4 regions of the Mycolicibacterium sp. SMGY-1XX genome follow, and region 3 is predicted to be linked to each of the others. Evidence: predicted binding sites of a transcription regulator. Region 3 holds the regulator's gene; each other region holds the start of a gene.
What was found. The regulator LexA, encoded in region 3, represses DNA repair genes until DNA is damaged. The targets are predictions, from matches to a motif close to CGAACANNTGTTCG.
Positions count from the first base shown of each region.

Region 1 (7,370 bases), 920 kb from region 3:
ACGCCCTGCTGGAGGCGATGCACCGCTGGCCGACCGCGGGCGCGGTGGGACCGTTGATCCGTGATCCCGACGGTTCGGTGTACCCGTCCGCGCGGCACCTGCCGAGTGTGGTCCGGGGCGGTATGCACGCCGTCGTCGGGCCGTTCTGGAAGAACAACCCGTGGACCCGGGCGTACCGTCAGGAGCGGCAGGAGCCCAGTGAGCGGGCGGTCGGCTGGCTGTCAGGATCGTGTTTGCTGATGCGGCGGTCGGCGTTCGACCAGATCGGCGGATTCGACGAGCGGTACTTCATGTACATGGAGGATGTCGACCTGGGCGACCGTCTGGGGCGGGCCGGCTGGCTCAACGTCTACGTCCCCGACGCCGAGATCCTGCATGCCAAAGGCCATTCCACCGGTCGGGACCCCGCCCGCAACCTCGCCGCGCACCACCGCAGTACCTATCTGTATCTGTCGGACCGGCACAGCGGTTGGCACCGAGCTCCGCTGAGATGGGCCATGCGAGCGGCTTTGGCCGTACGATCAGGCCTGGTAGTACGTGGTGCACGACGGCACCGCGGTTGACACCTGGGGGAGAGGGTTAGGTCATGAGCGGCACTCTGGAAGTCGTCGATCCGTCCAAGGTCGACGCCGTTGTCCTGGTGGGCGGCAAAGGCACGCGGCTGCGACCGTTAACCCTGTCCGCGCCGAAACCGATGTTGCCGACGGCGGGATTACCGTTCCTGACGCACCTGCTGTCACGTATCGCCGCAGCCGGGATCGAGCACGTGATCCTCGGCACATCGTATAAGGCGTCGGTGTTCGAGGCCGAATTCGGCGACGGGTCCAAACTCGGGTTGCAGATCGAGTATGTCTTCGAGGAGGAGCCGCTGGGCACCGGTGGCGGTATCGCCAATGTGGTGCCCAAGCTGCGGCACGACCGCGCGGTCATCTTCAACGGTGATGTGCTCTCCGGCGCCGACCTCGGAGCGCTGCTCAATCATCACCACGCCAACCAGGCGGACGTGACGCTGCACCTGGTGCGTGTCGGCGACCCGCGCGCATTCGGTTCGGTGCCCACCGATGAGAACCATCGCGTCGAGGCCTTCCTGGAGAAGACGCAGGATCCGCCCACCGATCAGATCAACGCGGGCTGCTACGTCTTCAATCGCGACATCATCGACCGCATCCCCACCGGCCGCGAGGTGTCGGTGGAACGTGAGGTGTTCCCGCAGCTGCTGTCCGACGGGGTCAAGGTGTGCGGCTACGTCGACGCCACCTACTGGCGGGACATGGGCACCCCGGAGGACTTCGTGCGCGGGTCGGCCGACCTGGTGCGCGGCTTGGCACCGTCACCCGCGCTCAACGGCCACCGCGGTGAATCGCTGGTACACGACGGGGCCTCGGTGGCGCCCGGCGCGGTGCTGATCGGCGGCACCGTCATCGGCCGGGGCGCCGAGATCGGGGCGGGCGCCCGGCTCGACGGCGCGGTGATCTTCGACGGCGTGCGCGTCGAGGCCGGCTGCGTCATCGAACGCTCGATCGTGGGGCACGGTGCGCACATCGGGCCGCGGTCACTGATCCGTGACGGTGTGATCGGCGACGGCGCCAGCATCGGCGCGCGCTGCGAACTACTCCGCGGCGCCCGGGTGTGGCCCGGAGTCGTCCTGCCCGATCACGGGATCCGCTACTCCAGCGACCTCTGAGACGCCGCAGCGACGAGAGCGTGTACCGCGTGGTCGGTGCCCGGCGGCAAACCGTCGACGGGCCACCACCGCAGATCCAATGACTCGTCGCTGATCGTGATCATGGCGTCGGCCGGTGCCCGCACCACGAACTGCAGATCCAGGTGACGGGTGGGCACCCCCAGCGAGCAGGTCAGCGGGTGAACATGGATCGCGGCCAGCCGCTCGAGGCCCAGTCCGGTGATACCGGATTCCTCGGTGGCTTCCCGCAACGCCGCGGCCTCGATGTCGGCGTCTGCGGGTTCGCAGTGGCCGCCGAGCTGAACCCAGCGGCCCAGCCGTGGATGCAACGTCAGCAACACCTCGGTTCCTGCGGCGTTCAGCACCGCCGCCGAGGCGGTGATGTGCCCGGGTTCGCAGGCGCGCTCACACGAGTCGGGGCGTGCCAGCACGAATCCGAGTACGGCCTCGCGCAGCGCGTCCTGGTCGGGATCCGGTGCCTGCCAGTGCCTCAGCGTCGAGATCACCGAATCGCGCAGCGTCACCGGCGGACCAGCAGTCCGGCGGTGTCGGCGGGGTCGCGGGGTCCGGTGTCGTCGAGGGGGTAGCCGATCGCGATGGCCCCCATGGGATTCCACTCCGCGGGCAGCTCGAGCTCGTCGCGCACCAACTGCGGGGCGAAGATCGTCGACCCGATCCAGCAACTGCCGACCCCGCGCACAGCCAGCGCCACGAGCAGCGCCTGTACGGCTGCGCCCGCGGCGACGGTGAACATGGTGCGCTCGGCCTCGGTGCGCGCCCGGTCGGGGTAGTCGTGAGCGCCGTCGAGAACCATGACCGGAATCACCACCTCGGGCGCGTCGAAGAGAATCTGCCCGCGTGCGACGCGGCGTTCGATCGCATCGGCCGGCTTTCCGTCAGCGGCGAGATCGGCCCGCCACTGCTGGCGCATGGCCTCCAGCAGGGGAGTGCGCCGCGATGCGGTGAGCCAGACGAACCGGACCGGCCGGGTGTGATGCGGCGCGGGCGCGGTGAGCGCTTCGGCGACGGCTTCTTCGATGACGGAGGCGGGCACCGGTTCGGTGGTGAACCGGCGCACCGAGCGACGCAACAGTTGGGCCTGCTTGCGGCCCAGCTCGATCGACTCGGCGGTGCCGAGCCAGAACAGATCGTCTTCGCCGGGCCGCAGCAGATCCCGTCCGCGGGAGCCGTCGTCACGCAGGCGCAGCCCACGCACCACGGCAACCGGGATACCGGTCAGTTTTCCTTTCACCAGATCGGCCGCGGCGGCGATCTCGTCGGCCACAGCAACCTCGGTCACCACCAGCTCGTTGCCGTGTTTGTCGACCGCGCCCGCGTAGCCGTGCAACACCGGCAGCCCGGCCGCGCCGATGGCCTGGTCGATCTGACCGTTTCGCCAGGCGCGGCCCATCGTGTCGGTGATCACGACGGCGACGTCCACTCCGAGGCGTTGCGCCAACCCTGCGCGCAGGGCGGCGGCGCTGCCGTCGGGATCAACGGGGAGCAACGCCAGTTCGGTGCTGCCGATGTTGGATCCATCCACTCCGGCGGCGGCCTGGATGAGCCCGAGTGCGTTCTCGGTGATCAGAGTGCGTCCCTTGCGAGCCAGCACTCTAACCGCCTCAGCGTCGATCAGCTTGCGGCGCAGCGCATCTCGCTCTTCAGGATCGGCGGGCGCGGCCACGATGCGGCCTTCGGTCTTGGAAAGCACCTTACTGGTGACCACCATCACGTCGCCGTCGCGCAACCACGGCGCAGCCTCGGCCAGGGCGCCCACCAGATCGTCGCCGGGGCGGAATTCGGGAAGACCTGGGACCGGCAGAATTTCGACGGCCGCCGCGGCACCGTGCTCGGGACCGCTCATCGCAGACTCACGCCCATCAAATCCATGCCGGCACGCACCATCTCGGCGGTGGCTTTCGGATCGGTCATCAGTAGCGGGACCGACCGCACTGCCACACCGTCGATCTCGGCGTGGTCCTGCTCGGAGACGAGCCAGCCGTCGAGGATGCCGGTGGCGGTGCGGGCACCGTGGTACCGGCCCACCGCCTCGGACGTCGATTCCACTCCGATGACGGTCAGGCATTCGTCGGCCATGCCGCGCAACGGCTTGCCGCCGATGATGGGTGAGTAGCCGACCACGGGCGCGGTGGTGGACCGCAGCGCCCCGCGGACGCCGGGGATGGCCAGGATGGGGCCGATGCTCACCACGGGATTGGAGGGGGCGAGGAAGACGATGTCGGCTTCGGCGATCGCGTCGGCGACTTCAGGTCCCAGCGTTGCCTTTTCGGCGCCTACGTACGCGAAACTGTGGGTGGGCACCTTTGCGCGGTAGCGCACCCACCACTCCTGGAAGTGAATTGCCTTACGATCGCCGGTCTCGGGATCGGTGATCACCACGTGGGTCTCGCTGCGGTCGTCACTGGCCGGCAGCAGGCGTGCGCCGGGGCTCCAGCGTTTGCACAGGGCTTCGGTCACCTGCGAGAGCGGGTACCCGGCGCGCAGCATCTGGCTACGTACTAGATGGGTGGCCAGGTCGCGGTCGCCCAGACCGAACCAGTCCGGTTGCACGCCGTAGGCGGCGAGTTCCTCCTTGGCATGCCAGGTTTCGTTGCGGTGGCCCCACCCGCGTTCGGGATCGATTCCGCCGCCGAGGGTGTACATACACGTGTCGAGATCGGGGCAGATCCGTACCCCGTGCATCCAGGCGTCGTCGCCGATGTTGACCACTGCGGTCAGCTCATGCTGGACCTCAGCTTGACCCTCAGGGTCAGAGGCGAATTGCCCTAATCCCAGCAACTGTTGAACGCCCAGCAGGAATCTCGCGCCGCCGACGCCGCCGACCAAAACGGTGACCTTCACATCGAACGAGAGTAGGCGTTGTTGCCGGTCGAGATATCAGCACGGTCACGTCTGCGACACGCCCGCGTACCGACTCGCGGAAATGTCGGTCTCAAATGGTATGAATTTCCGTTCCACGGCTTGACCTCACCAGCTAACCCGTGTCTAATCACATCAGTGTCATTTCCCGGTTGGCCGGCCGGTTCCGGTGTCGCAGACCGAGATTCGATCACCTGTTCGAATAGGGATGGCCACAGATCAATAGTGGGCGACATCGATGGATCGACTATCAAAAATGTGAGGAGGCGGAACATGTCCTATCAGCACCTGATCGGAGCTATGGGCAGCATCCCGCACACCAACATGGAACCGGCAACCGAGGGGGGAATCGAGATGGGGGGACGTCCGCACTTGAGCCTCGTGCCCGAGCGCTTCGAGCCCGAACCCGAGCCCGCCGACGACCAGTGGCAGGAGCGCGCGCTCTGCGCGCAAACCGACCCTGAGGCGTTCTTCCCGGAGAAGGGTGGCTCCACTCGTGAGGCCAAGCGCATCTGCCTCGGCTGCGAGGTGAAGGACGCCTGTCTCGAATATGCACTCGCCAACGACGAGCGCTTCGGCATCTGGGGTGGACTGTCCGAGCGTGAGCGCCGTCGCATCAAGCGCGGCATCATCTAGCCGAGGGCGAGCCTCACTCGTCGTCGAGTGTCGGATCGATGACCGTCGGTTCGACACCCAGATAGGTGGCCACCTGAGCCACCAGAATGTCGTGAAGTAACTCCGTCAACTCTGTCGTGTCTTTCGCCCGCCGCTCAATTGGCTTGCGGAACAACACGATTCGTGCCCGGGTGTTGTTGCCCCGGACGTCCACCCCGGCTGGGATGAGCCTGGCCAGCGCGATCGCCCCGTCAGCGATCACCTCGGGTGGGAACTGCACGTTCTCCGGATCTCGCGGGGCGATCCGCGGAATCTCGTCGACCGCGACGTCGAGGGCCGACACCCGATCGGAGAACCGGCGCTCGATCGGTTCATAGGCCTCGAGCACCGCCATGTCGAACCGTTCGGCCCGGCTGCGCCACCCCGGCACGTCGCGGGGCAGCAGCGGACCACGGATCTCCCGGCCGTGCCGGGTGCCCCATTTTCTCCCCGACGGTCGATGCCGAGAGCTGCCCGATTGAGCCACCCGCCGATCGTAACGGTCCGGCATCAACAGATAACGGTTCAGTTGTGCCGGGTCCGGCTGCGCGTGTCCGCCGTGTCGCGGGCACGACAGCGCGATAGCCTCACTCGCGTGAATGTTCCCCGTCGCTGCTGCAGGCCTGGGTGCCCTCACTATGCCGTGGCGACGCTGACCTTCGTGTACTCGGACTCGACGGCCGTAGTCGGGCCGCTCGCCACCGTCCGTGAGCCGCATTCGTGGGATCTGTGCGTGACCCACGCGGGCCGCATCACCGCGCCACGCGGCTGGGAGCTGGTCCGCCACGCCGGACCGTTGCCGTCGCACCCCGACGAGGACGATCTCGTCGCACTCGCCGACGCAGTCCGGGAGGGCCGCGACGGTGTTGCCGCGGGCGCCCCGGTGCACGGCTTCTCTGATCCCCATCCCGTCTCCAGCGCCGCCCCTGCAGCGGGTGTGTTCGCCTCGGCCGCCCAGCGCCCTACCGGCACCGGTCGCCGGCGGGGGCATCTGCGGGTTTTGCCGGATCCCTCCGAGTAGCACCCCGCACTCTGTAAAGCGCCCGGTAGCGAAGTTTCGTGTGTAGTTGCCCGGCAATTCTGACGGCGGGAACGGCTAGGCTGGTAGAGGCAGCCGAACCCCGCCCCCAGCCGTAGTCAGGAGTCCCGCAATGTCTCGATCCGCTGACGCGGTTGCCCGTGTGATCAAGGCTTACGACGTTCGTGGCCTCGTCGGCGAGGAGATCGACGAGCAGTTCGTCTCCGAGGTGGGCGCGGCGTTCGCCCGGCTGGTCCGCGGCGACAGCACTCAGGTGGTCATCGGATACGACATGCGGGAGAGTTCGCCCGCGCTGGCCGCGGCATTCGCGTCCGGCGTCACCGCCCAAGGGCTCGATGTCGTTCGTATCGGCCTGGCGTCGACCGACCAGTTGTACTTCGCGTCAGGTTTGCTCGACTGTCCCGGCGCCATGTTCACCGCCAGCCACAACCCGGCCGCCTACAACGGGATCAAACTGTGCCGCGCGGGCGCCAAACCGGTCGGTCGCGACACGGGTCTCGCAACCATCAGCGCGGAGGTGGTCGACGGTGTCCCCGCCTTCGACGGTCCGCACGGTTCGGTCTCCGAGAAAGATGTCCTGGCCGAGTACGGCGCGTTCCTGCGCGGGCTGGTCAACGTCACCGAGCTGCGGCCGCTGCGGGTGGCTGTCGACGCCGGTAACGGTATGGCCGGCCACACCGCACCCGAGGTGTTGGGCCAGATCAGCTCGTTGACGGTGCTGCCGCTGTATTTCGAGCTCGACGGCTCCTTCCCCAACCATGAAGCCAATCCGCTGGACCCGGCCAACCTGGTCGATCTGCAGCGCTTCGTCCTGGAAACCGGCGCCGACATCGGACTCGCGTTCGACGGCGACGCCGATCGCTGTTTCGTCGTCGACGAACGCGGCGAGGCGGTGTCTCCGTCCGCGGTCACCGCGCTGGTGGCCGCGCGTGAGCTGACCCGCGAGATCGGCGCCACGGTGATCCACAACCTGATCACGTCCCGTGCGGTGCCCGAGCTGGTGATCGAACGCGGCGGCACGCCGGTGCGGTCGCGGGTCGGGCACTCCTACATCAAGGGACTGATGGCCGAGACCGGCGCCATTTTCGGTGGCGAGCATTCGGCCCACTATTA
Region 1 covers NZ_CP101139.1:2,078,816-2,086,185, forward strand. The annotation lists gene NL241_RS10215 (glycosyltransferase family 2 protein) at 1-563, shown strand, start outside; gene manB (mannose-1-phosphate guanylyltransferase ManB) at 587-1,684, shown strand; gene NL241_RS10225 (NUDIX hydrolase) at 1,666-2,208, opposite strand; gene NL241_RS10230 (coenzyme F420-0:L-glutamate ligase) at 2,205-3,548, opposite strand; gene cofD (2-phospho-L-lactate transferase) at 3,545-4,546, opposite strand; gene NL241_RS10240 (WhiB family transcriptional regulator) at 4,838-5,200, shown strand; gene NL241_RS10245 (metallopeptidase family protein) at 5,214-5,636, opposite strand; gene NL241_RS10250 (DUF3499 domain-containing protein) at 5,814-6,239, shown strand; gene NL241_RS10255 (phosphomannomutase/phosphoglucomutase) at 6,370-7,370, shown strand, end outside.
Region 1: cofD (2-phospho-L-lactate transferase) is a predicted target of LexA. The motif match lies at 4,752-4,765, and genes of this name have one in related genera.

Region 2 (7,370 bases), 130 kb from region 3:
CTTGTCGGTCTGCACCGCGACCAGGTGGGCGTAATAGCGGAACACCGAGATCACGTCCTCGATGTCGATCCGGCTCTCTGCCAGCGTCTTCCCGGTGTCACGTGTTTCGAGAAGCGCCACGTGCTCCTTGTCCCGGGACAGGAGGTCGGCGATGCGTTGCAGGATTGCGGCTCGCTCGGCCACCGGCGTGGCGGGCCAGCTGCCCTCGTCGAAGGCGGCGCGTGCCGCGGCGACGGCCTCGCGGGCGTCGTCGGGACCGGCTTCGTCGACGGTGGCGACGACGCTTCCGTCGGCCGGGTTGATGATGTCGCGCGTGCCGCCGCCGGACGCGCGCCGCCAGGAACCTCCGATGTAGAGGTCTGGTTCACCGTTCATGGGTCAGCCCCTTGCGCAGTCCTTCGACGTGCCGGGATGGGACACTACTCACCGAATCGGCATCTCGTGCCCCGTAGTGCACGATCCTCAGGAAACGCCAGGGTTGTGCGGTACATCTAGTGTGAGCACATGCCAGAGTTCCGTGACGCCGACGGCGTGAAGTGGCGGGTGCGCCGTGCTCAGTGGCCGTTGCTGGGGGCAATGGACATGGCGTCGTGGGGCAGTAGCACTTTCGGCATCGTGCTGTTCCTGCTGGCGCTACCGGTGTTGCTGGCCTGGCCGTTCTGGTTGCTGGCCAAGTTCCTCGGAATGCCGTGGAAGGTGATCACCGAACGCGACGGCCAAGAGGTGGGCCGCGAGAAGGTGAAGGGCTGGCGCGCCTCTGGCCGTCGCATCAACGAGATCGTCGCCCAGAAGCGCAGCGCACAGGCGGATGTGACCCACGAGGGCGGTGCCGTCGAGTTGCGCAACAGCACCGGCCTCGAGCGGTGAAAAGCTTCACCAGGTGTCGATGAACCGGCGCCGGCCGGAGCGGTGGTGCCCGTCGGCCGCCGCCAGGGTCGCGATGATCAACGCCCGGGTGTCGGCCGGGTCGATCACATCGTCGATCTCGAACACCGATGCCGCGTTCAGTGCGCCGGCGGTCACCTGTGCCGCGTCGGTGAGCTGACGAACCCGTTCCTCGCGTTCGGCGTCGTCGGCGATGGCGTCCAGTTCCTTACGCATGCCCAGGCGCACCGCGCCCTCCAGACCCATGGGTCCCAGGTGCGCTCCCGGCCATGCCACGGTGAGCAGCGGTTCCTGCAGACTGCCGCCCGTCATCGCCTGCGCGCCAAGACCGTACCCACGGCGCAGCACCACCGCGATCAGCGGCACCTCCAGCGACGCGCCCGCGATCAGCAGTCGCGATCCGCGCCGCACCAGTGCGTCGGCCTCGGCGGCCGGACCGACCATGTAGCCGGGGCAGTCCACCAGCGACAGCACCGGCAGGCCGAAAGCGTCGCAGAGTTGCAGGAATCGTGCCGCTTTCTCGGCGCCTGCCGCGGTGATGGCGCCGGCCATGTAGCGGGTGTCGTTGGCGATCACCCCGATCGGGCGACCGTCGATGCGGATCAGCGCGGTCACCATCTCACGGGCAAAACGCTTGCGCAGCAATGTCACCGAGCCTTCGTCGGCCAGCGTCTCGATGACGGGTGCAACGTCATAGGCGCGACGTGCCCGCTCGGGGACGACGGTGCGCAGCGTCCGCTGATCGGCCGCCGGGCCGGGCGTGGTGCGGCCCTGGAAATAGCCCACCAGCTTCTTGGTCACCGCCACGGCCTCGCGTTCATCGGCCACCACGACGTCGATGACGCCGTTGGGTTCCTGCACCGACACCGGGCCCACGTCATCCGGGGCGACGTCGCCGAGGCCGCCGCCGGCGATCATCGCCGGGCCGCCCATCCCGATCGAGGTGTCGGCGGTGGCGACGATCAGGTCAGCGCATCCGGCGATCACGGCATTGCCCGCGAAACAGCGACCCTTGACCACCGCGATCCGGGGCACCAGCCCGGACAGCCCCGCCCACAGCGCGAAGGCGCGGACATCGAGGGACGAGACCACCGGGTAGTCGGTGTCACCGGGTCGGCCCCCGCCGCCTTCGGCGAAGAACACCGTGGGCAGCTGCAATCGCTCGATGAGCTCGAAGAGGCGATCCTTCTTGCGGTGCCCGAGCGCACCCTGGGTGCCGGCCAGCACGGTGTAGTCGTAGGACAGCACCGCGCAGGCCGCCCCGTTGATGCGGGCGGTGCCCGCCACCAGTCCGTCGGCCGGGGTCCGGGCCATCAGGTCGGTGACCTCGCGGCGCTGCCGCTGGGCCGCGATGGCGAACCGCCCGTACTCGACGAACGACTCCGGGTCCACCAAGTCCGCGATGTTCTCGCGCGCGGTCCGCCCGCCTGCGGCGTGGCGGCGGTCCACGGCGTCGGGCCGAGCGGAATCTTCGGTGAGCGCGCGGCGCCGTAGCAGTTCGGTGAGATCACTGCGCGGTTCTGGCATCGGTTCCTCCGGTCGGCGGTGCCCAGCTGGCGTGTCCCTACCGTAGGGTGTCCCCGACACCGGCTACGCTCTCGAACAGCTGTTCGGTGTTTTCTGGTGGGAAGGGGTCCCAGTTGTTGCGCGTCATGGGCGTCGACCCGGGACTGACCAGGTGTGGTCTCTCGGTGATCGAAGGCGGAACCGGACGGCAGGTGATCGCCCTGGATGTCGATGTGGTGCGCACCCCGTCCAGCGACCCGCTGCACCGCCGGTTGCTCACCATCAGCAACACCGTCGAATACTGGATGGACACCCACAAACCGGATGTGGTGGCCGTCGAGCGGGTGTTCGCCCAGCAGAACGTCTCCACGGTGATGGGCACGGCGCAGGCCGGCGGCGTCGTCGCGCTCGCGGCCGCAAAGCGGGAGATCGAAGTGCACTTCCACACCCCCAGCGAGGTCAAGGCCGCCGTCACCGGCAACGGCCGGGCCGACAAGGCCCAAGTCACCGAGATGGTCACCCGGATCCTGGCGCTGCAGCAGAAACCCACCCCCGCGGACGCCGCGGATGCCTTGGCGTTGGCCATCTGTCACTGCTGGCGGGCCCCGATGATCGCGCGGATGGCCAAGGCCGAGGCCATGGCCGCCGAACAGAAGAAGCGTTACCAAGCCAAGCTCAAGGCCGCCCGGTGATCGCCTCGGTACGCGGCGAGGTCGTCGACATCGCCCTCGATCACGCTGTCATCGAATGCGCCGGGGTGGGCTACAAGGTGATGTGCACACCGTCGACGCTGGCGGGCCTGCGACGCGGTACGGAGGCCCGGCTCATCGTCGCGATGATCGTGCGCGAGGATTCGATGACCCTCTACGGCTTCGCCGACGCCGACGCGCGCGACCTGTTCAGCACGTTGCTGGGTGTGTCCGGCGTCGGGCCCAAGATCGCGCTGGCCACCTTGGCGGTGTACGACGCCACCGCGTTGCGGCAGGCGCTGGCCGACGGTGACGTCACCGCGCTGACCCGGGTGCCCGGTATCGGCAAGCGCAGCGCCGAGCGGTTGGTGCTGGAGCTGCGTGACAAGATCGGCCCGGTGACCGGTACGGCGGGCTCCAGTGCCGCCAGTGGCCACGCGGTGCGAGGCCCGGTGGTCGAAGCCCTTGTCGGACTTGGCTTTGCGGTCAAGCAGGCTGAGGAAGCCACCGACAAGGTGCTGGCCTCTGAACCCGATGCCTCCACCTCGACGGTGCTGCGGTCGGCGCTGAATCTGTTGGGCAAGAACAAATGAGCCGATTCGACGACGACGATGCCCCGGAGGAGCGGGAGGTCTCCGGCGCGCTGACGGTCGGTGAAGGGGATATCGACGCCAGCCTGCGGCCGAAGTCGCTCGACGAGTTCATCGGTCAGCCCAGGGTGCGCGAGCAGCTGCAACTGGTCATCGAAGGCGCCAAGAACCGCGGCGGCACGCCGGATCACATCCTGCTGTCGGGGCCGCCCGGGCTGGGCAAGACATCGCTGGCGATGATCATCGCCGCCGAACTCGGCTCGTCGCTGCGGGTCACATCGGGCCCGGCGCTGGAACGGGCCGGCGATCTGGCGGCCATGCTGAGCAACCTCGTCGAAGGTGACGTGCTGTTCATCGACGAGATCCACCGGATTGCCCGGCCCGCCGAAGAGATGCTCTACCTCGCGATGGAGGATTTCCGCGTCGACGTCGTGGTGGGCAAAGGTCCTGGGGCGACGTCGATTCCGCTGGAAGTCGCACCGTTCACCCTGGTCGGTGCCACCACCCGCTCGGGCGCGCTGACGGGGCCGCTGCGCGACCGCTTCGGGTTCACTGCGCACATGGATTTCTACGAGCCGGTCGAACTGGAACGGGTGCTCGCCCGCTCGGCGCGAATCCTGGGCATCGAGCTCGGCGACGACGCCAGCACCGAGATCGCGCGGCGCTCCCGCGGCACGCCACGGATCGCCAATCGTCTGTTGCGCCGGGTCCGCGACTTCGCCGAGGTGCGCGCCGACGGCGTCCTCACCAAGGATGTCGCCAAGGCCGCGCTGGAGGTCTACGACGTCGACGAACTCGGCCTCGACCGGCTTGACCGCGCCGTGCTCTCGGCGCTGACCCGCAGTTTCGGGGGTGGCCCCGTCGGGGTGTCGACGCTGGCCGTTGCGGTGGGGGAGGAAGCCACCACCGTCGAAGAGGTCTGTGAACCGTTCCTGGTGCGCGCCGGGATGCTGGCGCGTACGCCGCGCGGGCGGGTGGCAACGGCACTGGCATGGACCCACCTGGGGATGAAACCGCCCGCCGGGGCGGCCGGGCTGGGGCAGAGCGCGCTGTTCGATTAGATGTTGCGAGGCAGGACGTTGATGTCGATGGCGTGGCCATCCAATCAGATGTGCAGTGCTCGATCGGCTGTGTTTAAACTTTGCTCTATGTCGAGCCCTGAATCGGACACTGTGGGGGCTTTCGGTCGCGCCGTCAGCCCCCTGAACCACTGAGGATCTAGCCTTCCCGCCCCGCTTGCATGCGTGGGTGGCCGTTCGGGCAATTCCATCAGGCTGGCCGTGGTGACGAGACGCCTTCTGTTCGTTTCTTCCCTCGGAGTAACTCGATGCCTCTCGCTCTGTACCTGCTTGCCCTCGCGGTCTTCGCCATGGGCACCTCAGAATTCATGCTCGCCGGCCTGGTACCGGACATCGCCACCAGTTTCGACGTCTCGGTCGGGACTGCTGGACTGCTTACATCGGCGTTCGCGGTCGGGATGATCGGGGGCGCCCCCACGATGGCCGCCTTCGCTCGCCGATGGCCTGCGCGGGCCACACTGCTCGGTTGCGTGGTGGTCTTCGCACTTTGTCACGTCGTCGCCGCGATCACCCCGTCCTTCTCCGTGCTGTTCGCCACCCGTGTCCTGGCCGCGGTCGCCAACGCCGGTTTCCTGGCGGTCGCCCTGAGCACTGCGACCCGTCTTGTTGCCCCTGACCAGAAGGGACGTTCCCTGGCAATCCTTCTGTCCGGCACCACGATCGCGACCGTCGCCGGCGTCCCCACCGGCGCTCTGCTCGGTAGCGCGATGGGGTGGCGGGCCACGTTCTGGGCCGTCGCGTTGCTATGCGTTCCCGCCGCAGCCGGCATCCTCGTCGGGATTCGGCCCCACACAGACTCAGCATCGGAACGGTCCAACGGTGCGAAGTCTCTGGTTTTCGAACTCGCTCAACTCTGTTCGCCCCGTTTATTCATGGCGATGCTGCTCGGAGCCTTGGTCAACGGTGGCACGTTCGCCGCGTTCACGTTCCTCGCCCCCGTCGTGACCGGGACCGCTGCCTTGGATGAGGTGTGGGTACCGCTGGCCCTGGTGCTGTTCGGCCTTGGATCTTTTCTCGGAGTGGCTGCGGCTGGACGCCTTTCCGACCGATACCCGCGTCGGACTCTCGGCGTGGGCGCACCCATCCTGCTTTCGGGATGGGTGGCTTTCGCGCTGCTTGCCGCACACCCGGTGCTTCTCTTGATCCTGATCTTCGTCCAAGGAATGCTGGCGTTCGCCGTGGGGAGCACCCTGATCGCACGGGTACTCTACGCGGCGTCCGGAGCGCCCACCATGGGCGGTTCCTATGCGACCGCCGCGCTCAACATCGGGGCGGCGGTAGGTCCGGCAGCTGGGGCGGTGGCGCTCCCGTGTTCCGGTGATCTCGGGCCAGTGTGGGTAGCCATCGCCCTAACCGGCGTCGCCTTGATCATGCTGCTGCCCTCGCAACGCCTGATCGCACCTCGATACCGAAGCGACGTTGTCGGGTGAGTCACGCAGATGCTCCGCTGAGCGTCGAAGGCCGTCGACGGCTTGTCCATCGATGCCGAACTCGGCCCCTCGCTCACATCGCCGCAGAGATGGGCATCTCACACGCCTGCGCCTCGAAGTGGGTCAACCGGTGGCGTCCGCACGGTGACGCCGGCCTCCTCGACAAGCCCTCTACGCCCCGCACCGAACCCCCCTCGTCATGGTCCTTTCTGCGATGGCTCCACAGCCACGACAGTCTCGGTCACCAGGTGGCCCTTCCGCCCCCGGTACACCGGGGGCCGTATGGCCACTTACACCGTTACTGCGACACTCCCCAGCCCCAGGGACGAGGGGGAGAACGGGCCGGCCTTGTTCGGCCCAGAGCTCAGCTTTCTTGTCGGACGTGTCTGCTTTGATGGTGTCATGCCTTCCACTGCAACGCCTTTGGCCGCTGCTGGGGTTTCTCCCAAGCAGCGGCTGGAGGTGTTGCTGGACAGGCTCGGGGAGCTGACCGGCCAGCGCAATGCGATCGACGGGGAGATCGTGGAGATCGTCGCCGAGATCGACGGTGACGGGTTGGCGGGCGCCACGGGGTATCGGTCGATGGCGTCCTTGGTGGCTGCCAAGACCGGGGTCTCGCCGCACACCGCCACGGTCATCACCACGGTGGCGCAGCGGTCCGCTGAATTCCCACAGTGCGCTGCAGGTATGCGCGAAGGTTGGTTGTCGCTGGACCAGGTGGGAGCCGTCGCTGAGAAAGCCGGCGCGGGTTCCGATGCGCATTACGCGCAGTTCGCCCGGTTTGCCACCGTCAAGCAGATCCGTCAGGCGGTTGCATTGGAACCGCGTCCCACACCTGAACCAGAGCCCGACGTCGAGCCCGAGCCGATACCGGAACCGGAGGCGCCGCGGTCGATCACCAAGACCTGCGGTGAGCAGTCCACCACCTGGCATGTCACCTTGCCTGCCGAGGAGGCTGCGGAGTTCGACGCCGCGCTGCAGTCGCATCAGGACAAGGTTGTCGCCGACTGGAAAAGAGACCACGGTGATGAAAAATCCGATCAGACACCGCCGTTCCCGGTCCCGGTCGACGGATTCATGAGCTTGGTGCGAGCCGGCTGGGACGCTGATGTCACTGCCCGCCCGCACGGACAGCGGACCACCGTCGTCGTGCATCTCGATCTCGAGTCCCGCGTTGCCGCATTGCATCTG
Region 2 covers NZ_CP101139.1:3,133,877-3,141,246, forward strand. The annotation lists gene NL241_RS15480 (aldehyde dehydrogenase family protein) at 1-375, opposite strand, end outside; gene NL241_RS15485 (hypothetical protein) at 505-867, shown strand; gene NL241_RS15490 (acyl-CoA carboxylase subunit beta) at 874-2,412, opposite strand; gene ruvC (crossover junction endodeoxyribonuclease RuvC) at 2,529-3,083, shown strand; gene ruvA (Holliday junction branch migration protein RuvA) at 3,080-3,673, shown strand; gene ruvB (Holliday junction branch migration DNA helicase RuvB) at 3,670-4,731, shown strand; gene NL241_RS15510 (Cmx/CmrA family chloramphenicol efflux MFS transporter) at 4,998-6,179, shown strand; partial or broken gene NL241_RS15515 (helix-turn-helix domain-containing protein) at 6,176-6,379, shown strand; gene NL241_RS15520 (HNH endonuclease signature motif containing protein) at 6,582-7,370, shown strand, end outside.
Region 2: ruvC (crossover junction endodeoxyribonuclease RuvC) is a predicted target of LexA. The motif match lies at 2,485-2,498, and genes of this name have one in related genera.

Region 3 (7,370 bases):
CCCCGGAATGCCCGGAACACCCTGCAACGTTGATTCATGGGTGGGTCCGCGACGCCGCAGGCAAGGCACTGAGGGAAACTAGAGGGACACGGTGCGCCAACGCGTGATGACGGCGCCGCGACGAGGAGGCGAGAGTAGATGGGTCACATCGACGACCCCGCAGAAGACTCGACCCCGCACGAGGATCGGCGCTACCAGCCCGAGCAGAGCGGGATGTACGAGCTCGAGTTCCCTGCGCCGCAGCTGTCGTCAGCTGACGGACGCGGACCCGTATTGGTGCACGCCCTGGAAGGCTTCTCAGATGCGGGGCATGCGATCAAGTTGGCCGCCGAGCACCTCCGGCAGTCGCTGGACACCGAGTTGGTGGCGTCCTTCGCCATCGATGAATTGCTCGACTACCGGTCGCGTCGCCCGCTGATGACGTTCAAGACCGATCACTTCACCCATTACGAAAACCCCGAGCTCAACCTGTACGCCCTGCACGACAGCGTGGGCACGCCGTTCCTGCTGCTCGCAGGGATGGAGCCGGATCTGAAGTGGGAACGTTTCATCACCGCTGTCCGCCTGTTGGCCGAGCGACTCGGGGTGCGCCGCACCATCGGGCTGGGCGCCATCCCGATGGCGGTGCCCCACACCCGGCCGGTGACGTTGACCGCACACGCCAACAACCGGGAACTCATCGCCGATCACACGCCGTGGGTCGGTGAGGTCCAGGTTCCGGGCAGCGTCTCCAACCTGCTCGAGTACCGCATGGCGCAACACGGTCACGAGGTCATGGGTTTCACCGTCCACGTGCCGCACTACTTGGCGCAGACCGATTACCCGGACGCGGCCAAAGCGCTGCTCGAACACGTGGCCGGTGCCAGTTCCCTGGAGATTCCGGTGGACGGCCTCGATGAAGCAGCGGCAGAGATCCGTATCAAGATCGACGAACAGGTCGAAGGCAGCCCGGAAGTGGCTCAGGTGGTGAGCGCCCTCGAGCGACAGTACGATGCATTCGTTGCCGCACAAGAGAACCGCTCCCTGCTGGCCAGGGATGAGGAACTCCCCAGCGGTGACGAACTCGGAGCGGAGTTTGAGCGATTCCTGGCCCAGCAAGCCGGCGACAACTTCCAGGATCCGTTCCGTGACGACAACGGAACCACTTGATCCGCCTCAGTTCCGCCGCTATGGGGCCCGACGAAGTTGGCGCATATGACATCCACCTCGGCAACCTCCCCTGGCTGCTGTAGCCCTCGTCGCCGGGTGCCGGGCGCATGAGTACCCGCAAGCCGAATCTGCGTTCGGTCCGCGAGCTGACGCCGACCCTGGATTTCCGCACCATTCACGGGTACCGGCGTGCGTTCCGCATCGCCGGGTCCGGTCCGGCGTTGCTGCTGATCCACGGCATCGGTGACAATTCCACCGCGTGGTCGACGGTGCAGTCCAAGCTGGCCCAGCGGTTCACCGTCATCGCACCGGATCTGCTCGGTCACGGTCAATCCGACAAGCCGCGCGCAGACTATTCGGTGGCCGCGTACGCCAACGGCATGCGCGACCTGCTCGGTGTGCTCGACATCGAGAAGGTCACCGTCGTCGGCCATTCGCTGGGCGGCGGCGTGGCCATGCAATTCGCATATCAGTTCCCGCAATTGGTCGACCGCCTCATCCTCGTCGGCGCGGGCGGAGTGACCCGCGATGTCAACATCGCGCTGCGGATGGCGTCACTGCCCATGGGCGGGGAAGCGCTGGCGCTGCTGCGTCTTCCGTTGGTGTTGCCCGCGGTGCAGATGGCAGGCAAAGTCGCCGGCGGCGTGCTCGGCAGTACGGCGTTGGGACGCGAACTGCCCAATGTCCTTCGGATCCTGCGCGATCTTCCCGAACCCACCGCGTCCTCGGCTTTCACTCGCACACTGCGCGCTGTCGTCGACTGGCGCGGCCAGGTGGTCACCATGCTGGACCGCTGCTATTTGACCGAATCGGTTCCGGTTCAGCTCATTTGGGGCGACCGCGACGTGGTGATCCCGGTCAGTCACGCCCACATGGCGCATGCGGCGATGCCGGGTTCGCAACTGGAGATCTTCAAGGGGTCCGGACACTTCCCCTTCCACGACGACCCGGATCGCTTCGTCGAGGTGGTGGAGCGTTTCATCGATTCCACCGAACCCGCCGAGTACGACCAGACGGCATTGCGCCAACTGCTGCGCAGCGGCATCAGCGAGCGGGCGATGTCGGGCACCGTCGACACCAAGGTCGCGGTGCTCGATGCGATGGGCACCGACGAGCGCAGCGCGACCTGATTCACGGGATCGCCGAACGGCGCCAAACGGCAAGTAGAGTCGACCCATGGGTATCGATGTCACAGTGCTACGGGTGTTCACCGATTCGGCCGGCAAGTTCGGAAATCCCCTGGGTGTGGTCGACGCCACCGCCGTCGCGCCTCGAGACCGCCAACGGCTGGCCACGCAATTGGGTTACAGCGAAACTGTTTTCATTGACCTGCCGGCACCCGGGAGCAGTACGGCGCACGCCAGGATCTTCACTCCGGCAACCGAATTGCCGTTCGCAGGCCATCCCACCGTCGGCGCCTCGTGGTGGTTGAAGGACCAAGGCACACCGGTGCACACTCTGCAGGTTCCCGCGGGGATCGTCCAGGTCGGTTACGGCCTCGACGGTGACGATGAGCTGACATCGATCAGCGCCCGCGCGGAATGGGCACCGGAGTTCGCGATTCGCGAACTCCCCTCACTCGAGGAGCTGGCCGCCGCCGATCCCAGCGATTACTCCGACGACATTCAGCATTATCTGTGGACCTGGCTCGACCGCGACGCCGGTGCACTGCGCTCACGAATGTTTGCCGCCAATCTCGGAGTCCCTGAGGACGAGGCCACCGGCGCGGCGGCAGTGCGGATCACCGAGTACCTCAGTCGCGACCTGGCGATCACGCAAGGACAAGGGTCACAGATCCGCACGCGGTGGAGTCCGGACGGATGGGTTCATGTCGCCGGCCGGGTGGTCAGCGATGGCGTCACCAACGTCGAGTTGGCGTGACCGCCTGCGAGCCCGGAACCCTTCGACTACCTCGCAGCCTCGGACTCCTGTTTCAACTGGTGGCCGTCACCCGTCGGTGCTCGCGCAGCGCGCGGATCTCCTGTTCGAAGTCCTCGGCCGACGAGAACGAGCGGTACACCGACGCGAATCGCAGATAGGCAACCTCGTCGAGCTCGCGAAGCGGTCCCAGAATCGCCAAGCCGACCTCATTGCTCGGCACCTCTGGTGAACCCGCCGCACGAATGGTGTCCTCCACCTGTTGGGCGAGATGGTGCAGTGCGTCCTCGTCTACTTGACGGCCTTGGCACGCCCGTCGCACGCCGCGCATCACCTTCTCGCGAGAGAACGGTTCGGTGACGCCGCTCCGCTTGACCACTGCGAGCACTGCGGTCTCGACCGTGGTGAACCGCCGGCCACATTCCGGGCATGACCGCCGACGTCGAATGGCTTGGCCTTCATCGGCTTCGCGGGAATCGACCACACGAGAATCCGGATGCCGGCAGAAAGGACAGTGCATCACCGCTCCTTCGCCGCACTGGACACGTGTTACTCCCGCTTCAGAGAGTACCTGCGCCGCGCCGAGCTGAGCCACCGCCATCGCTCTGGGCGCAGTCCTGCGCATTCCCATCGCCATCGCGGTTGTGCACCACCTGGATTCGTCGTGGTCCGACACGGACTCAGCCCACGGGCGCGATGAGCGTCTGACCGGCCGTCAAGGCCACACTCTCGAGCTGGTTGAGCTCGCGAATCTGCTGCACCGTGTCGCCGATCGGCACGCCGGGAGCGACCCGGGCCGCGACGGTCTGCAGCGTTTCCCCGCTCTGCACCTGCACGACGGCCAGCTTGCTCGGAGTCGGGGCCGTGGCGCCCTGGATGGCCTCACCGAACTGGGCGACAGCGCCGAGCCACACGGTGATCAGCGCCGCCAGCAGCGCCAGCCCGACCGTGGTGACCGGCGTGATGCTCCGGCGACGACGATGCGGCGCCCGCGAGACCGGCACACCCGTACCGCGCCGGCGGACCGGCGCACCGGCCGGACGCACCTCCATCGGCCTGCGCCGCACCTGTCCGGCGTCGGTGCGCCGACGTACCGGCCGCGGCGCGCCGTCCACGGGACGCGGCTGCGCGTGGCGCGGAGGCAGAGTGTCGATGAGTGTCATGTCCGTTCCTTCCGACCCGAGAAAATGGTGTCCTGCAGAGATCCGGTGCCGAGCCCGGTTGAGCTGTGCCATCGTTCGCTCCTGTGTTCGAATCTAGTCGATCACATGTTCGATAAGATAGTGCCAACCGAACATGTGATCGATTTGTAGCCGAACCATAGAACGACCCACCGACAAAAGCTTCCGCCCCAGGCGTCACTCCAGCCCCACTTAGTGAAATCGGCCGCCGGGCACCAGGCCGCGCACAGCGACGGGCACCCGGTTCCGCGACACGCCTCGAACACATGTTTGATTCTGTCGGTCGCTGCGATTACATTCAGGGCCATGGGTGACAGCACTGGCACAGGTTCAGACGCGCAAGGCGGCACAGGTAGACCGCGTGACAACTCCCCCGATCCATCGCTGACCGAACGGCAGCGCACCATCCTCGAGGTGATCCGCGCCTCGGTGACCAGCAGGGGCTATCCGCCGAGCATCCGTGAGATCGGCGATGCCGTGGGCCTGACGTCCACCTCGTCGGTCGCCCACCAACTCCGCACTCTCGAGCGCAAGGGCTATCTGCGCCGTGACCCGAACCGGCCGCGAGCCGTCGATGTCCGGGGTGCCGACGAGGCCGCGCCGGCAGTGCTCACCGACGTCGCGGGTTCGGACGCGTTGCCGGAACCCACTTTCGTCCCGGTGCTCGGCCGAATCGCTGCCGGCGGTCCGATCCTGGCCGAACAGGCCGTCGAGGACGTCTTCCCGCTACCCCGCGAACTCGTGGGCGAGGGATCGCTGTTCCTGCTCAAGGTGGTCGGCGAATCGATGATCGACGCGGCCATCTGCGACGGGGACTGGGTGGTGGTGCGGCAGCAGGCCGTGGCCGACAACGGCGATATCGTGGCCGCGATGATCGACGGCGAAGCCACGGTCAAGACCTTCAAGCGCACCAGCGGTCAGGTCTGGCTGATGCCGCACAATCCCGCGTTCGACCCGATCCCGGGCAACGACGCCGCGATCCTCGGCAAGGTTGTCACCGTCATCCGGAAGATCTGACCCGGACGGAGTGAGCTGACCCATCCCGCGGGGGCGGGTGAGCTCACTCCGCTTTGGTGAATCCGTTGGATTCGGCCAAATCCTCTGAGGCGAACCAGATTTCAGCGACCGTCACATCGTAGGAAGCAGAGCCGGGCGAGTGGTAGGTCCCCGTGCGCATACTTCCCTTGATGGGGTAACCCTCCGGCGCTTCATCGGGGTCATCCAGCGGAAGATGGATCGCCGGAGGCGACGCCGACGAGGCGGTCGGTGACGGGCCGTCTGTCGGCCGTTCGTCATCGGGTCGCTCGAATACCGACGGCGTGTACTCCGGCTGTGCGTACTCCGACGGCGTGTACTCCGGCTGTGCGTACTCCGACGGCGTGTACTCCGGCTGTGCGTACTCCGGCCGTCCGTACTCGCTCGGCGTTTCGCCGGACAACGAAGCATCCGGTTGCCCATACCCGGGCTCGGCGTACGGAGACGGTGACAGGCCGCCGTCCCCATCCTCGAAGGTCGCGCCGACGGGCGCCGCGTAGCCCGGTTCATCGACATCAGACGACGGCGCGGCCGGTTCTTCCTGCGCCGGCGGCGGCGCCGCACCGTATACCGGGGCGAACAGGGAGCCGGGCCCCGGCACGTGAGCATCTTGGTCAGTCAGCCACGGTGGCCGGGACTCCTCCGCGCCCGCCGCGGCGTGGCGGCCGGACGGCTCCCCGGATTCCGTCTGTACCGGCGTGGGCGCGGTGTCAACGGCGTCGGGGTCCTGCTCCTCGACATCGGCGGTGAAGTCCTCGGCCTCGTGCGCACCGTGATGGGTGAACAGATCGGGGCCGGTAGCGGCAGCCGCCAACCCCGCGGTCGGTACGGCCGGCTCGCTCCACGGCTGGGCGCCGGGCTCACGTTTGGCCCACGGCGGCTGCGCGGCCAGGTAGTCGGTGTCGTCGGGCTCGGCATCGCCGAACTTCGACGGCCCACTGCTCTGTCCTGCGCCCGCGGATTCCCATCTGGCGTGTTCGTCCTCGTCGCGCCCCCCATGCGAGGCCTCATCGAAGACGTCGTGGTTCCCCGGCGCACCACCCGGACGGAAACCGCCGCCGGCGCCTGGGCCGGCGTTGCGGCGCTGTCGCATCACCGCGAACGCCGCCAACGAGGCCAGAAGCAGGATCGCCAGCGGGATGAGCACCCACAGGTACCAGCTCTTCGAACCCGATCCCTCGGTGCCGCTGTCATCACCCTGAGCCGCGGGCGCAGCGGCAGGCGCCGAGGTGGGGCTGGCCTGCTGGGGGAGATCGAGTCCAGCCAGCCGTTCGGCGAGCTCCGGCGGCTGCGTACTGAAGCTGTTGGTGCTGCTGTTGTACGTGACCTGCCCGCCGCTGAAGTTCTGCGTGATGGTGCCGTCGCCGGTCTGGTCGGCGATCGGGACGCCGAGATCACCGCCACTCCCGCCGAGCTCGTCCCACGCCGCCTTCATCGGCCCGCGCACGATCACGGCGCCGTGTTCGGCAGTCCACACGATCACCGGGTCACCCTCGGCGCCGAAGGTGCTGATCCGGCTGCCGGGCACGTCGCCGTCGGCCTCGTTGGCGGTCGGGAAACCGAGTTCGCCGGTAGGCCCACCCGCGGCCTCATACTTCTCCAGAATGGTGCCGCTGACGACGTGCGCGCCCGTGTCCGGCGAGAAGAAGATCTTGCCGCCCGCGAAGTCCTGGCCGGTCCCGTCGCCGACGGGGTACGGGTCGCCTTGTTTGGCGCCGAGCTGGCCGCCGGCTCCGCCGGCCACCCGCCAGGCGAGGTCGATCGACGATGCGGCGTCGTCGGGCAGCGCCAGGTCCCCGAGCTGCCCGGCCAACTCGGGCGGCGTGGTGGTGAAGGTCTTGGCGGCGGTGTCGTAGGTCAGCTGCCCACCGCTGAACCGCTGCGAAATGGTCTCGCCGCTGTAGGTTTCGTCCTCCACCGGGACACCCAGCGGACCCGACGATCCGCCCACCCGGTCCCAGGCCGCGTTGATCACGCCGCGCACCAGCCACGCGCCCGTGGCAGGCGTCCAGAAGATGACCGCACCTTCGGGTGCGCTGAAGGTGACGTTACGGCTTTCCGGAGCCCGCCCGGGCCCCTCGTCGATGGTGGGGAATCCGAGGCCGCTGTCGGCCGGGCCGCCGAGGG
Region 3 covers NZ_CP101139.1:3,000,340-3,007,709, reverse strand. The annotation lists gene NL241_RS14785 (proteasome assembly chaperone family protein) at 139-1,149, shown strand; gene NL241_RS14780 (alpha/beta fold hydrolase) at 1,257-2,279, shown strand; gene NL241_RS14775 (PhzF family protein) at 2,326-3,030, shown strand; gene nrdR (transcriptional regulator NrdR) at 3,083-3,547, opposite strand; gene NL241_RS14765 (LysM peptidoglycan-binding domain-containing protein) at 3,708-4,190, opposite strand; gene lexA (transcriptional repressor LexA) at 4,515-5,225, shown strand; gene NL241_RS14755 (LGFP repeat-containing protein) at 5,269-7,370, opposite strand, start outside.

Region 4 (7,370 bases), 2.2 Mb from region 3:
GGTGATCCAGCACGACCGGGAGACCGGCGACAACTTCCACGAAGCCGTGCACCTCGCACAGGGCGCCGCCGGTTACCTGGAGGGTGAGTGGAAACCGGAAGCGGACGGCGGTTTCACCCGGATCCGTCGTCGCATCTGGGAGCTGGAGAAGCGTCGCGCCCACGTGCCGTGGGTGACGTGGGGGACGACGGCGATGGTGGCGCGTTCGGTAGCGGCCTTCGGCTCGCCTGAACTGGTTCAGGAGGTGCTCCCGAAGGTGTTCTCCGGTGAGGTCCGGATGTGTCTGGGCTACACCGAGCCCGAAGGGGGTTCCGATATCGCCACTTGCAAGACCCGGGCGGTGCGGGACGGTGATGGTTGGATTATCAACGGCTCCAAGATGTTCACCACCGGCGCGCACAACTGCCAGTACGTCTTTCTGCTCACCAACACCGATCCTTCGGCGCCGAAGCACAAGAGCCTGACGATGTTCCTGGTGCCGTTGGACTCGGACGGCATCGAGATCCAAGGTGTCCGGACCGTCGACGGTGACCGCACAAACATCGTCTACTACAGCGATGTGCGCGTCGACGACAAGTACCGGCTGGGTGACGTCAACGGCGGCTGGACCGTGTTGCGGGAGCCACTCAACGCCGAGCACGGTGCGGTGGCCGCCGCGCAGGACGGCCTGGCCGATGTGTCGATCATGATGCACCAGGCGGGATTCATGTCCTCGGCGGTGGATGCTACCGCCGCTCGGGCCGCCGCCATGATCGGCGACGAATCAGTGGCATATCGGCTGGGCCGCAGCGCTGCTCGGTTGGAGGCAGCACTGTCCACGCCGAGCATCTTCGGCCGGGTGGCCATCGCACAGACGATGCGGGACATCGCCCCGGATCTGATGGACGTGCTCGGTGGTGTTTCGGTGCTGCCGGTGGGTGCCGAGGGAGCCACCGATGGAGGCAGTGCTGAGTACGTGTACCGGTTCGCGCCGCTGGCGGGGATCTACGGTGGCACCCTCGAGGTGTTCCGGAACATGATCGCCCAGCACGTGCTGGGACTGGGCAAGCCGAATTACGGTGCTACGCCGAAAGTCGGCGTCGGCGCGCGTCCGTGACGATCAGCCACACGCCCGATGCGAGGAAGTAGAACGCGCCGAACGCGGCGTACGGGGCGAGATCGGCGACGCTCGGCATATCGGGTCCGGCAGCCTTGCCGAGGAACATGGTGCCCGCGAACGCGGACTGGGCGCCGCTGAGAATCATCAGCCATTGTGCGCCATGGCTTTTCCATCGACGCACTGCGGTCGCCAGTTGTAACAGGCCGGACAGCGCCGCCCACACACCGAAGACGGCGAGCACCGCATTCATGCTCATGGTGAGCGCGACGGCCACGGCGGCGGTGGTGATGACACTGACTGCGGCGTTGAAACTCTGGGTGGGATTGCGGCGTAACCCGCCGTTCTTGACGGCGTCCAGTACATTGGCCGCGGCGTCCCAGGCGGGATAGACGAGCAACAGCGCGCCCGCGACGACCGGTGCCTGTCCCATGACGAGCAGTGCCGCACCTACCCATACGACCGAAACGGTGCCGCGCAGAAGGTAATAGGTCTTGAGCCACTGGTTGTTCGTTTGATCTGCCATGTTCTTCTCCTTGGTTCAGCGGGGGGTGAGTAGTCGGTCGATCGCAGGCCGGGTGATGGCCGCGAAAGTGTTCGGATCGCCGTAGGCGCGGGCCGACAGCATGGCGCCGTGGACGGTAGCCATCAAGGTCTCGGCTTCGGAGTGGGCGTCGTTGGCGAGTATGAAGCTGCCCTGCTCGGCGCCGCGGTTCAGAACTGCTTCCAGCCATCCGGACAGGGTGCGGAAATAGGCTCGGAGTTCGAGCGAAATATCCTCGGGCAGAACAGAAATCTGTGTGGCCAAGAGGGCGCACACGCAATAGCTGCTCTCTGCTTCGCCGATGCAGGATTCCCAGTAGCCGGTGTAGGCGCGCAGCTGATCGGCCGGGTCCGAGACATTGTGTTCGATCGCGGCGAAGCCTTCCTCGGCCTCACGTCGGTACTGCCGGACGAGGGTCAGTACCAGGTCGGCTTTGGTGGGGAAGTGGTGGTGGATGCTTGCCTTGCGAATACCCACGACGTCGGCGATGGTCGCGAAACTGAAGCCGTGGTAGCCGCCGGCGATGATCGAGGTCTGCGCGCAGCGGACGATGGCATCTGCGGTGGTGGGTTCGGCCATGAAACGTAGCCTACCTTCTAGTAGGTAGGGAGTCGAATTGAGATCACTGCCGCCGAGGTATCGGGAATGCGCCGGTTCGAACCGGGCGCAATTCCCCTGTGTCGCTTCGGTATCAGTAGTCACACGGCGTGCCGTTTTGTCGGTGCGTCGAACTAGTGTTCGAAGCATGAGTTCATCCGCCATCGCCGACAAGGAGGCGATGCTGGCTGCCCAGGCGCAGATCGAAGTGTTGACCGCGCAGATGAACTCGTTGTCGATCGATGCGTTCACTCCGCTGGAGTTGTTGGCGCTGATGCAGCGCCGCGAAACCGTCGCCTGGATGCAGCCGGCCCTGGATCACAAGGTGTATCAACGCCTGAGGTCGGAATGCGCGCCGAAACAGTTGGGCTCCACCAGCTTCAAAAAGGTCCTGGCCGCCCGGTTGCGGATCAGTGAGGCCGAGGCCGCGCGCCGCCTCACGTCGGCCTCACTTTTGGGTCCGCGGACCGCGCTGACCGGGGAACCGTTGGAGCCGGCGTTGCCGAACATCGCCGCCGCCCAGGCCCACGGCCTGATCGGTCCGGAGCATGTGGCGAAGGTCAAAACGTTCTTCAAGAAACTCCCGGCATCGGTGGACTTCTCGGCCCGTGAAGCCGCCGAAGCCGACTTGGCCCGCCACGCCTCGACCCTGGATGTCGACGGCTTCACCGAAGTCGCCGACCGACTGAAATACCTCCTCAACCAAGACGGCGAGTACAGCGATGTCGACCGCCAGGCCGGCCGGTATTTCACCATCGGTAAGCAGGACGCCGACGGCAACGTGCCGGTGCACGGCAGGCTCACCCCGGAATGCGCGGCCACCCTGCACGCCGCGCAGGCGAAACTGGCGGCCCCGGGTATGTGCAACCCGGCCGATGAGGCCCCGCAGGTGGACGGGGAACCGGATCCGGAGCGCGCTCGCACCGATGCCCGCACCCAGGGCCAACGCAATCATGATGCGTTGCTGGCGATGGGTCGGGCGTTGTTGGCCTCCGGTGGCCTCGGCCAGCACAACGGGCTGCCCGTCACCGTCATCGTCAAAGCGAATCTGACCGACCTGGAGAAAGGGGTGGGCCACGGCCTGACCGCCGACGGGACGTTGATCCCGATGCCCGAGGTCATCCGGATGGCCTCCCACGCCTACCACTACCTCGCCCTGTTCGACGGGAAGGGGGTGCCGTTGCACCTGGGTCGGGCCCGCCGGACCGCCTCCCGCGGGCAGCGGATCATGCTGTTGGCCCAGCACGGTGGCTGCACCATGCCTGGGTGCACCGCTTGCGGGTACCGCTGCCAGGTCCATCACGCCAACCGCGATTGGAAAGACGGCGGCGACACCAATATCGAAGACCTCACCCTGGCGTGTGGGCCGGATAACCGGATGGTGGAAACCACCGGTTGGACCACCCGAAACCGACCCGAGGACGGCATCACCGAATGGATCCCGCCCCCGGAACTGGACTGCGGCCAAACCCGCATCAACGTCTATCACCACCCCGACCGGATCCTCGCCCCCGACGATCCGTGAGTGAGGCGGGCGGCGTGGACAGCCGGCGGACCGAGTGGTTCGCCGGCTTGAAGTGCGCGCGTGAATGGGGGGCGACTAGGTGCTCAGGATGGTCGCGCCAGCGGTACCGGGCGCGCCGTACAACTGGGCGAATCCGACTCGGGGTGACCCGGGTACCTGACGATCCCCGGCCTCGCCACGCAATTGCCGCACCAGCTCGTGGATCTGGCGTAAGCCGGAGGCGCCGATCGGTTCGCCGTTGGCAATGAGTCCGCCATCGGTGTTGATGGGCAGGGCCCCGCCGATCTCGGTGGCGCCGTCGGCCAGCAGCTTCTCCTGATCGCCGTCCGCGCAGAAGCCGGCCTCGGCCATGTGGATGATCTCGGCGCCGGCGTCGGTGTCCTGCAGCTGGACCACGTCGACATCCTCGGGGCCGATCCCGGCGCGTTCGAACGCGGCGCGGGCGGCATACACCGTCGGCGAGACGTCCTCGTCGACCGGAGCGAACGTCGTATTGACCTCGTAGGCACCGTAGCGACGGGTGCGCACCTCCACCGCACGCAGGTACACCGGCTTGTCGGTATAACGATGCGCAATCGCCGCATTACACATCACCACGGCGGCCGCGCCCTCATCGGGTGCGCAGAACATGTACTGCGTCAGCGGGTAATTCAGCATCGCCGAACCCAGGATGGCGTCCTCGCTGATCGGCTTGCGGCGGAACGCGTTCGGATTCAGGGCGCCGTTGCGGAAGTTCTTCGCGGCCACGCGGGCGAGTGTGCGTTGCGAGATGTTGTGCTGGTGCAGGTACCGGTTGGCCTTCATGCCGAAGAACTGCGTGGTGAGGTACTGCCCGTTCTCGGCGTACCAGGACGGCATCCCCACCAGGGCGGGATCTTCGGTGAACGCACCGCGCGGATGTTTGTCCAAGCCGATGGCAATACCGATGTCGTAGTCGCCCAACCGGATTCCGTCGGCGCATGCCTTGGCGGCGCTGGCGGCGGTGGCGCAGGCGTTGAACACATTGGTGAACGGAATGCCGGAGAGGCCCACCATGCCGACGATCGCATCCGGGTTGGCCACCGTCCAGCTGCCTCCGGCGGCTGCCTGAACATCGCTCCAGGACACGCCTGCGTCGGCGACAGCGGCGCGGATGGCGTCCACGCCCATCTGCATGGCGGATTTGCCCTCGAAGCGGCCAAAGGGATGCAGCCCGACACCGATGATCGCGACGTCATTCATGCGCCAACTGTAACGCTTACGGTAGGCGGTTCCAATGCGCAGCGATGCCTCCACATTGTGGAGTGCTTGACGGCACCCAGGACACCGGCCTATGGTCTAGCTCACATCCACAATATGGATATGGAGACCACATTATGGAAATCGCGGGAGCCCAGAGTGCGTACCGGGTCCTCGACGTCCTGACGGAAGTGTCGCTCAATCCAGGCGCCACCGCGGGCGAAGTTGCAAAAGCCACGAATCTGACAGCCCCGACCGCGCACCGGTTGCTGCGGGTGCTGTGCGATCGCGGCTTCGCGATTCAGAACGACGCGGGCAAGTACGTCCCGGGCCCGCAGATGCGGGTGCTGGTCGGAGACCGCGTGGACCGCGCGACGCTGGAGGAGATAGGCCGGCCGCTGCTGGCGCAGCTGCGGGACAAGTCCACCGAGACGGTGTTCCTCGCGGTCCGGGAAGGGCTACAGCTGACCTACCTCGTGGTGATGACCTCCTCGCATTCCGTGCAGATGTATGGCGAGGTGGGACAGCAGATTCCCCTGCATGCGACCAGCCAGGGCAAGGTGATCCTGGCGTTCCTGCCGCCCGGTGTCGGAGAGCGCATCATCGACCAGTTGGAGCTGGCGCGCTACACCCCGTCCACCATCACGACCGCGGTGGAACTGCACGAGGCGATGTACGAGATCCGGCGCGACGGCTACGCCCTCAACTTGGAGGAACGCGAACTCGGCGTGCGCTCCATCGCGGCCCCGGTGCTGGACCCGTCCGGCAATGTGGTGGCCTCGGTGTGCGTCGGCGGCCCCATCTTCCGGTTCTCCGAAGAAGACCTCCGTGGCAAGTTCGCCGACCTGGTGTGTGAGACCGCGGAAGCGATCAGCGCCGAACTCCTGCGGAGGTTCAAGCCGATCGAAGAAACAGAAGAGCGGTCGGCTCAGTGAGTATCGAGACGGTCAAGACGTTCCACAATATGGAGCTCGGCGCCAGCGCTGAGCACACCGCGATCATCGACGCCGGCACCATCCGGGCGTACGCGCAGATCTGCGGTGACCACAATCCGATCCACGAAGACGCCGAGTACGCCGCCAACACCCGGTTCGAGCGTCCCGTCGCCCACGGCATGCTCGTCGCCGGTTACGTCCAGACCGCCCTCACCGAACTCGTCGCGCCCGGCGGGGTGTCCACCAGTTACCAGTTCGACCTCCTGGCACCCGCCTTCGAAGGTGCCTCCGTCACCGCGCAGGCAGTGTGCGCGCATCTCGATCCCGTGACCCATCGGGCCACCTTCACCATCACAGTTGTCGACGACACCACTCGGAAGCAGTTGATCAGCGGGTCCGCAGTCGTCGCGTTTCCCAAAGGAGAGAAATGAAGATCCGCAAGATCCTGCCTGCAGTCGTCTGCGCCGCTTCGGTGGTCGCCATGACGGCGTGCAGTTCGAGTGTCAACAACAACGCCGACCCGTCCGACACGGCCGCGCCGGCAACCAACGTCGAGATCGACGACGGCGGGTGCGCCGAGAACCACGACCAGATCGCACAATTACAGGCAGATCTCAGCAAGAACCTCTACGGCATTGCCGCTGCCGAATCGGGCAAGGATGAGCGCACCAACCCCAACCCCATCCCTGAAGGCGACCCCATCAAGATCACCTTCTCGGTCGAAGGCCTGAGCCACCCCTTCCTGGTGAAGCAGAAGCAGCTGGCCGAGGAAGCCGCGACCAAGCTGGGCGCGGAGATCAACATCATCAGCGCCAACGACGATGTGAACCAGCAGTTCAACGACATCCAAACCGCGATCGCTCAGGGCACCGACGCGCTGATGATGATGCCGGCCACGACCCAGGGTCTCGACGCGGTGCTCAAACAGGCTGAGGCCGCGCAGATCCCGTACTTCTTCTCCCAGAAGGGCATGCTCGGCGTCGACCCGGTGTCGCAGGTGTTGGCGCCCTACTCCAACGAGGGACAGCAGCTCGGTGAGTGGGTGGTGGAGCACTACAAGGGGCAGGAAGACGTCAACGTCGCGATCATCTCCGGCATCCCCGGCGACCAGTCCAGCGATGCCCGGGTGAACTCCTTCCTGTTGCCGCTGCTGCGGTCCTGCAACTTCAACATCGTGGCCAACCAGCCGGGCAACTACCGCCGCGGCGACTCCGAGAAGGCCGCACAGAACATGCTCGCCGCCAACACGAACGTCGACCTGCTGTTCGGCGCCAACGACGAAGCCGCACTCGGTGGCATCGCGGCGCTGAATTCCAGTGGGCGCCAGGGCGTCGACGTGGTGGGCCTGGACGGCCAGACCGACATGTTCGCCGCCATCCAGTCCGGCCAGGCATTGGCCACGGTGATCCACAAGCCCACCGCGGGCATCGTCGTCGAAGAGATCGTCGACTACCT
Region 4 covers NZ_CP101139.1:782,934-790,303, forward strand. The annotation lists gene NL241_RS03755 (acyl-CoA dehydrogenase family protein) at 1-1,096, shown strand, start outside; gene NL241_RS03760 (DUF308 domain-containing protein) at 1,062-1,622, opposite strand; gene NL241_RS03765 (TetR/AcrR family transcriptional regulator) at 1,638-2,219, opposite strand; gene NL241_RS03770 (HNH endonuclease signature motif containing protein) at 2,386-3,762, shown strand; gene NL241_RS03775 (thiolase family protein) at 3,838-4,983, opposite strand; gene NL241_RS03780 (IclR family transcriptional regulator) at 5,118-5,915, shown strand; gene NL241_RS03785 (MaoC/PaaZ C-terminal domain-containing protein) at 5,912-6,346, shown strand; gene NL241_RS03790 (substrate-binding domain-containing protein) at 6,343-7,370, shown strand, end outside.
Region 4: NL241_RS03770 (HNH endonuclease signature motif containing protein) is a predicted target of LexA. The motif match lies at 2,368-2,381, and genes of this name have one in related genera.